DNA from 4 places in the Citrobacter rodentium NBRC 105723 genome. Region 3 is predicted to be linked to each of the others. Evidence: predicted binding sites of a transcription regulator. Region 3 holds the regulator's gene; each other region holds the start of a gene.
The links. Region 3 encodes CRP, which controls carbon source genes, mostly activating them, when cyclic AMP is high. Its sites were predicted from a motif close to ATGTGANNNNNNTCACAT; they were not measured.
Positions count from the first base shown of each region.

Region 1 (2,204 bases), 570 kb from region 3:
AGGCTGTTAAGACTTTGCCGGTTTTGCTCATCGACCCGGCGATTGCTCTGTTCAAAAATACGGTTAGCCAGATTCTCAAACTGTTCGCTGAGACGCTGCTCGCTGTTGATCATCTGACGAATTTTGTCTTCCGCATGTTGCTGCGCGGCTTCCATCCGCGTGGTGACTTCACGCAGATCCGCCTCCAGAGAGGTGTTAATGCTGCGCAGGCTGCGAAGTTCGTTATTCAGCAGTTCGCACTCATCGCGCCAGTGCTCGCTTTGCGCAAGCTCCTGTTTCGCCGCGCTTAACGCCGCCACCATATCTTCACGTTCGGCAAGCTGATCGGCTTTTTGCTGCGCGTGCTGATAGCTGGCGATCAACCAGCCAAGCGCAATGCCCACCAGCGCTATCACCGCGTAAATTACGATTGAGATGTCCAAAATGCCTCCTGCCGCTGCCGCTCACCTGCACAAAATAGGATTGTGCTGTATAAACGTCCAGTTTAAAAGGAAATTCCTGCGAGGCGTTACGCAAAATAAAAAGGCCGAACGCGTCGGCCTTATACGGAAATCATGAGGATTAGATCAGACGGCGAGCCGCTTCCACCACGATTTTCACCGCGTGGCTTTCGGTTTGCTTCATGGTCTCAGCATTCGGGATCTCTTGCTGAGTGCGGTTGACGATGACGCCTGCCACCATTCCCGCACGCAGGCCCTGGCTGGCGCACATGGTCAGCAGCGTGGCGGACTCCATTTCATAGTTCATCACGCCCATTGCCTGCCACTCTTCCATAGAGCCCTTAAAGCGGCTGACCACGCGCCCGGAATAGGTGTCGTAACGCTCCTGGCCCGGATAGAAGGTATCGGAAGAGGCGGTGACGCCCACGTGCGTGGTCGCGCCGACCGATTTCGCCGCGTCAACCAGCGCGGTGGTACATTCAAAATCCGCCACCGCCGGGAACTCCATTGGCGCGAAGTGCAGGCTTGCGCCGTCGAGACGCACGGACGCCGTGGTCACCAGAACATCGCCAACGTTAATGTGCGGCTGAATCGCACCGGTCGTGCCAATACGCAGGAAAGTGCGGATACCAAGCTGCGCCAGCTCCTCTACGGCAATCGACGTCGACGGGCCGCCAATGCCGGTCGAGCAGACGATCACGGGCTTGCCGTCCAGTTCTGCGCGCCAGGTGGTAAATTCGCGATGCGATGCCAACTTAACCGGCTTATCCATCAGCGCGGCGATTTTTTCCACACGCTCAGGATCGCCAGGGACGATGGCAAGCGTAGCCCCTTGTAAATCGTTTTTGGTGAGGCCGAGATGAAAAACATCCGATCCGGACATAAGAAACTCCTCTGTGATTCGATTTGGGTCAGAAGAAGCAAAAAGATACTTTACCGAAGGATACAGCCCCTTTTTGTGATACCTATCACTTTGAGATAAACCACTTGCATAACATTACGCAATAAAAGTGATAACCCTCACATTAATGCACTGATTTCATCTTTCATTGCACAAAAATTGAACCGAATCAGGCAGTGTGGGTTTGTTAAAGGCTGTCTATAGTTAACACTGCGCTAATTATCTGAGGGTACGGAGAATACCATGACAACATCACAACAAACCGGCTTTGCACCTGCTGCCTCTCCCCTTGCCTCGACAACGGTTCACACCCCGGACGATGCCATTCTTGCGGGCTTCACGACCATTCCCTCACAGGGTGAGGAGATGCCGGCTTACCACGCACGTCCGAAAACAAGCGATACGCCGCTGCCTGTGGTCATTGTAGTGCAGGAAATTTTTGGCGTGCATGAACATATCCGCGACCTGTGCCGCCGTCTGGCGCTGGAGGGATACCTGGCGATCGCGCCTGAGCTCTATTTCCGCGAAGGCGATCCGAATGATTTCGCCGATATCCCTACGCTTATCAATGGCCTGGTAGCCAAAGTGCCCGATTCCCAGGTGCTGGCCGACCTGGACCACGTCGCCAGCTGGGCGTCCCGCAACGGCGGCGATGCTCATCAACTGATGATGACTGGCTTTTGCTGGGGCGGACGTATTACCTGGCTGTACGCGGCGCATAACCCGCAGCTGAAAGCCGCCGTCGCATGGTACGGAAAACTGGTCGGCGATAAGTCGTTGAATTCACCGAAACATCCTGTCGATATCGCCACCGATCTCAACGCCCCGGTGTTAGGGCTTTATGGCGGGCAGGATAACAGCAT
Region 1 covers NZ_CP082833.1:1,455,329-1,457,532, reverse strand. The annotation lists gene rmuC (DNA recombination protein RmuC) at 1-422, opposite strand, end outside; gene udp (uridine phosphorylase) at 562-1,323, opposite strand; gene K7R23_RS06860 (dienelactone hydrolase family protein) at 1,585-2,204, shown strand, end outside.
Region 1: the regulator CRP is predicted to act here: its motif matches at 1,449-1,466, upstream of udp (uridine phosphorylase).

Region 2 (2,204 bases), 2.3 Mb from region 3:
GTGGTCTCCTGCGCCATCAGTACGCTGGTGGTTTTTCTGGTGGTCAGCTGGAGCTCGCACCTGGTTCACGGCGAACGCAAAGTGGTTGGACAGAAAGGATCGAAAAAATGATGGCGTATATCTGGTGGTCTTTGCCGCTGACCTTAGCGGTCTTCTTTGCCGCGCGAAAGCTGGCGGCGCGCTTTAAGTTTCCTTTACTGAACCCGCTGCTGGTGGCGATGGTGGTGATCATTCCGCTATTGATGCTGACCGGGACGCCTTATGAACACTATTTCAAAGGCAGTAAAGTGTTAAACGATCTGCTGCAACCGGCGGTGGTGGCGCTGGCCTATCCATTGTATGAACAGTTGCACCAGATCCGCGCCCGCTGGAAATCCATCATTACCATCTGTTTTGTCGGCAGCGTGGTGGCGATGGTCACCGGCACCTCGGTCGCGCTGCTGATGGGCGCCACGCCGGAGATCGCCGCCTCGGTCCTGCCGAAATCGGTCACTACCCCGATTGCGATGGCGGTTGGCGGCACTATCGGCGGCATCCCGGCGGTGAGCGCGGTATGCGTGATTTTCGTCGGCATTCTCGGCGCCGTTTTCGGTCATACCCTGTTAAACGCGATGCGTATCCGTACCAAAGCCGCACGCGGTCTGGCGATGGGAACCGCCTCGCACGCCCTCGGCACCGCCCGCTGTGCGGAGCTGGATTATCAGGAGGGGGCATTCAGCTCGCTGGCGCTGGTGATCTGCGGGATCATTACCTCTCTCGTCGCACCGTTCCTGTTTCCGATTATTCTTTCATTATTGGGCTAAAATTTGCGATGCGTCGCGCATTTTTAATTTAAGTTTCATAAGTTGCAGTGGTAATGAGATATAAATCACATATAAAGCTCTGACAGGCCCGTACACTACGATCCCATTACATTATTTTGAGGCAACGCCATGCACCCACGTTTTCAAACTGCTTTTGGCCAACTTGCGGATAATTTGCAGTCAGCGCTGTCGCCGATTCTGGCGGATACGCATTTCCCCGCCTTGCTGACCGGTGAGCAGGTTTCTGCATTGAAAACCGCAACGGGGCTTGATGAAGACGCGCTGGCATTCGCGCTGCTGCCGCTGGCGGCGGCCTGCGCCTGTACTCCCCTCTCCCATTTTAACGTCGGCGCCATTGCCCGCGGCGTTAGCGGGACGTGGTACTTTGGCGGCAATATGGAGTTTCTCGGCGCCACCATGCAGCAAACCGTCCATGCCGAGCAGAGCGCCATCAGCCACGCCTGGCTGCGCGGTGAAAAAGGGCTGGCGGCAATCACCGTCAACTACACTCCCTGCGGCCACTGCCGCCAGTTTATGAATGAACTGAACAGCGGGCTGGATCTGCGCATTCATCTGCCGGGACGCGAACCGCTTACCCTGCGCGACTATTTGCCGGACGCCTTTGGCCCGAGAGATCTGCAGATTAAATCGCTGCTGATGGACGAACAGGATCATGGCTTCGCAGCGCAAGGCGACGCGCTGGCGCAGGCGGCGATTGCCGCAGCGAACCGCAGCCATATGCCATACAGCCAGTCGCCGAGCGGCGTCGCGCTGGAGTGCAAAGACGGGAAAATCTTCAGCGGCAGCTATGCCGAAAACGCCGCCTTTAACCCGACCCTGCCGCCGCTGCAGGGGGCGCTCAATCTGCTGAACCTGAACGGCTATGCTTTTGCCGATATTCAGCGGGCGGTGCTGGCGGAAAAAGCCGATGCCGCGCTGATTCAGTGGGACGCCACCGCCGCCACGCTGAAAGCGTTAGGCTGCAACACTATCGGGCGCCTGTTGTTAGCGTAATCGCGCTATTCCCCGGTGAGGACATTGCTGAAAATCCCCCCAATCAGACTGCTGTTTCTTGCGCTTCGCAGGCGGGTACAGTAGCCTGATTGAAATTTCATCCCGTTACCGAGTTTTCCTCATGTTTAAGCGCGTGTTTTACAGCCTGTTGGTCCTGATCGGCTTGCTGCTGTTGATCGTGCTTGGTCTTGACCGCTGGATGAGCTGGAAAACCGCGCCCTACATTTATGATGAATTGCAGGATCTGCCCTACCGCCAGGTCGGCGTGGTGCTTGGCACCGCGAAATATTATCGCGCCGGGGTGATTAATCAGTATTACCGCTACCGCATTCAGGGGGCGCTCAACGCCTATAACAGCGGTAAGGTGAACTATCTGCTGCTGAGCGG
Region 2 covers NZ_CP082833.1:3,211,191-3,213,394, reverse strand. The annotation lists gene K7R23_RS15110 (CidA/LrgA family protein) at 1-111, shown strand, start outside; gene K7R23_RS15105 (CidB/LrgB family autolysis modulator) at 108-803, shown strand; gene cdd (cytidine deaminase) at 933-1,817, shown strand; gene sanA (outer membrane permeability protein SanA) at 1,939-2,204, shown strand, end outside.
Region 2: the regulator CRP is predicted to act here: its motif matches at 857-874, upstream of cdd (cytidine deaminase).

Region 3 (2,204 bases):
CAAGCGAAGCGCCCCCGGCAGTGTGCCGGATGGCGGCTAACGCCTTATGGCCTACAGATTGCGCAAAACCTAAGCCGCAATCACCTCATACGAGTGGGTAATGTTTACCGCTTTTTCCAGCATCAGCGCCACCGAGCAATACTTCTCCGCGGAGAGATCGACCGCCCGCGCCACTGCGGCATCTTTCAGGTCATTACCCGTAACGATGAAATGCAGATTGATATGGGTGAACAGACGCGGCGCTTCTTCGCGACGTTCAGAGGTCAGCTTCACTTCGCAGTTGGTCACATCCTGACGGCCTTTTTGCAGAATGGAAACCACGTCAATGGCGCTGCAACCGCCAGCGGCCATTAACACCATTTCCATCGGGCTGGGGGCCTTATCGCCTGAGTTGCCGTCCATCAGGATCTGGTGCCCGGAAGCCGACTCGCCGAGGAAGGTTAACCCTTCAACCCATTTAACACGCGCTTGCATATCTCGTAACTCCAATGTTGCAATTTTCCCCACAGATTACGCGCCCGCGACAAATCTCGCAACGGAAGGCGACCTGCGTCATGCTGAAGCGAGACACCAGGAGACACACAGCTAAAGCTATGCTAAAACAGACGAGATGCTACGGTGCGTTGACGTACTGTGTATGCACAGGATTTCATATTAAAGGCTGCTGCCGTTATTGACAGCCTCTTCCCGGGAAGCGGGAAGCACATTTTTGCAACCCCAGAGACAGCGGTGTTTTCTGGCTCTGGAGACAGCTTATAACAGAGGATAATCGCGCATGGTGCTTGGCAAACCGCAAACAGACCCGACTCTCGAATGGTTCTTGTCTCATTGCCACATTCATAAGTACCCGTCGAAGAGCACGCTGATTCACCAGGGTGAAAAAGCGGAAACGTTGTATTACATCGTGAAAGGCTCGGTAGCAGTGTTGATTAAAGATGAGGAAGGGAAAGAAATGATCCTTTCTTATCTGAATCAGGGTGATTTTATTGGCGAACTGGGCCTGTTTGAAGAAGGCCAGGAACGTAGCGCATGGGTACGAGCTAAAACAGCATGTGAAGTGGCGGAAATTTCCTACAAGAAGTTCCGTCAGCTGATCCAGGTCAACCCGGATATTCTGATGCGCCTCTCTTCCCAGATGGCCCGCCGCCTGCAGGTCACCTCAGAAAAAGTCGGCAATCTGGCTTTCCTTGACGTGACCGGGCGTATCGCCCAGACGCTGCTGAATCTGGCGAAACAGCCGGATGCCATGACCCACCCGGATGGTATGCAGATCAAAATCACGCGCCAGGAGATTGGTCAGATCGTTGGCTGCTCCCGCGAAACCGTTGGTCGTATTCTGAAGATGCTGGAAGATCAAAACCTGATCTCCGCGCACGGTAAGACCATCGTCGTTTACGGCACGCGTTAATCCCGTCGGAAACGGCGCGTTACCCCGGTAGCGCGCCGTTTTTGTTTTACCGATGTGGCGCAGACTGATTTATCACCCGGAGATCAACTACGCACTCCGTCAGACGCTGGTGCTGTGTTTGCCCGTGGCCGTCGGCCTGCTGATCGACCAGCTCCATCTGGGCCTGCTTTTTTCCCTCGTTCCCGCCTGCTGCAATATTGCCGGGCTTGATACGCCGCACAAACGCTTCTTCAAACGCCTGATAATCGGCGCGTCGCTGTTCGCCGGTTGTAGTCTGATCATGCAGCTGCTGCTGGCCCGCACGGTGCCGCTGCCGCTCATTCTGACTGTCCTGACGCTTATCCTCGGCGTCACCGCGGAAATCAGTTCGCTCCACGCCCGCCTGCTTCCCGCGTCGCTGATCGCCGCGATTTTTACCCTCAGTCTGGCGGGGAATATGCCGGTCTGGGAGCCGCTGCTGATCTATGCGCTGGGCACGCTATGGTACGGGCTGTTTAACTGGTTCTGGTTCTGGCTGTGGCGCGAACAGCCGCTGCGCGAGTCGCTGAGCCTGCTGTATCGTGAACTGGCAGACTACTGCGAAGCCAAATACAGTATGCTGACTCAGCACGCCGATCCGGAAAAAGCCCTGCCCCCGCTACTGGCGCGCCAGCAGAAAGCGGTTGACCTGATCACCCAGTGCTATCAGCAGATGCACATGCTGTCGGCGCATCGCAATAATGATTACAAGCGGATGCTGCGCGCCTTTCAGGAGGCGCTGGATTTGCAGGAGCATATCTCGGTCAGCCTGCACCAG
Region 3 covers NZ_CP082833.1:889,619-891,822, forward strand. The annotation lists gene K7R23_RS04240 (OsmC family protein) at 70-474, opposite strand; gene crp (cAMP-activated global transcriptional regulator CRP) at 776-1,408, shown strand; gene K7R23_RS04250 (YccS/YhfK family putative transporter) at 1,461-2,204, shown strand, end outside.

Region 4 (2,204 bases), 800 kb from region 3:
CAATGACGATGGTTTTATCGGTGATGATCGGCGGCGAGGTTGGCTCATACAGCCCCGGCGTTTGATCCGGCATGTTGGTTTGCAGATTGAGCACGCCTTTGTTGCCGAAAGTCTCGCACAGCTTGCCGGTTTCAGCGTTAAGCGCAATCAGACGACCGTCGTTTACCGGCAGAATAATGCGGCGCGGGCAGTCGGCAATCACTTCCGGCGAAGCGTTACCCGCAGTCGCCTCATGGTATGAAACGCCGCGGCAGGTAACGTGCTGGAAGGACTCGTTGGTTTTCAGCTCCGGGTCGTAGTGCCATTTTTCTTTACCCGTCGCCGCCTCCAGCGCGAACAGACGCTGGTGAGCGGTGCACAGATACAGCGTGTCGCCCACTTTAATTGGCGTCACTTCATTGGTCAGTTCGCCCGGATCGTCCGGCTGCTTCAGATCGCCGGTACGGAACACCCATGCTTCTTTCAGCTTGTGAACGTTATCGGCGTTAATTTGCTTCAGCGGCGAATAGCGCTGGCCTTCCTGATTGCGGCCATACGCCGGCCAGTCGCCGTCAGCCACTGGTGAGATGGCCTGTGCAGGCGTCGACTCCGCGCTGAGCGCGCCGTCGATCTCCTGCGGGTCGTTGAAGCCCGCCCAGGTCAGGATGCCGCCGCTAATCAGCAGGGCGGCAACCAGTGCGGCCACCGCGCCGCGGGAAGGCACCATCAGGCGATGCCAGACAAAAGGCAAAATCAGCCAGATGCCGAAGAAGACCAGGATATCGCTGCGCGGCGTCAGCGCCCAGAAGTCGAAGCCGACTTCCCATACGCCCCAGATCATGGTGGCGAGGAGCAGGGCGGCATACAGCCATAGCGCCGTACGTCTGCTGCGCCACAGCAGCCAGGCGACGCCCAGCATCGCCAGACCGGCGATCGGGTAGTACCAGGAGCCGCCGATGGCGACCAGCCAGCCACCGCCGATCAGAAGATACAGCCCGCAAAGCGCTGCAAAGAGGGCCGTCAGCGTCACGAGAAGTCGTGGCGAACGTGCATTGTTTTCAGCCATAAAAAGGTACCATCTCAATTTGTTAATTTTTTAATAGCAATTAAGTATAGGATTTAACATGTGTGATCGTCATCACAAAATGAGCTTTATCAACAGATGCCGCGGATAAAGGCTTTTGCTGGTATACTGCGTGACTTGCTTTTCGATGCGGGCTTATTTACGGCAGGCATTGACCGATTTGTTTTTAAATCATGTGGTTATAGATATGAAACATACTGTAGAAGTAATGATCCCGGAAGCGGAGATCAAAGCGCGTATTGCCGAACTGGGCCGTCAGATTACTCAGCGTTATAAAGACAGCGGCAGTGAAATGGTGCTGGTTGGTCTGCTGCGCGGTTCATTTATGTTTATGGCGGACCTGTGCCGTGAAGTGCAGGTATCTCATGAAGTCGATTTTATGACCGCCTCCAGCTACGGTAGCGGCATGTCTACCACCCGCGATGTGAAAATCCTGAAAGATCTGGATGAAGATATTCGCGGTAAAGACGTGCTGATTGTGGAAGACATCATCGATTCCGGAAATACGCTGTCAAAAGTACGTGAGATCCTGAGCCTGCGCGAGCCGAAATCGCTGGCGATTTGCACGCTGCTGGATAAGCCTTCTCGCCGCGAAGTGAACGTGCCGGTAGAGTTCGTTGGCTTTTCCATTCCGGACGAGTTCGTGGTGGGGTACGGGATTGATTACGCCCAGCGTTACCGCCATCTGCCGTACGTTGGCAAAGTGGTGCTGCTGGACGAGTAAGAACAGAATAGCCGGATGGCGTCGCAAACGCGACGCATCCGGTCTACAACCCTGATGGCTTATTCGTGGTTAATGTACTTTTTCCCTAACGCGGAAACGCCCTTATGATAGCGGTTCTCCAGCGTTTCCCGGTTGGTGGCCGTAACGTCAAGATCGCGCAGCAGGCCATCATTAATACTGTATGCCCAGCCGTGAATCGTGACTTTTTGCCCGCGTTTCCAGGCGGATTGCATAATAGTGGAGTGCCCCAGGTTATAAACCTGCTCCATCACATTCAGCTCATAGAGCGCATCCAGACGTCGTTCTTCCGGCATTTCGCCCAGCAGTGAGCTATGTTTAAGCCAGATATCGCGAATGTGCAGCAGCCAGTTGTTAATCAACCCCAGTTCCGGGTTTTCGACGGCAGCCTGGATACCA
Region 4 covers NZ_CP082833.1:86,423-88,626, reverse strand. The annotation lists gene K7R23_RS00395 (glucose/quinate/shikimate family membrane-bound PQQ-dependent dehydrogenase) at 1-1,045, opposite strand, end outside; gene hpt (hypoxanthine phosphoribosyltransferase) at 1,251-1,787, shown strand; gene can (carbonate dehydratase) at 1,847-2,204, opposite strand, start outside.
Region 4: the regulator CRP is predicted to act here: its motif matches at 1,106-1,123, upstream of hpt (hypoxanthine phosphoribosyltransferase).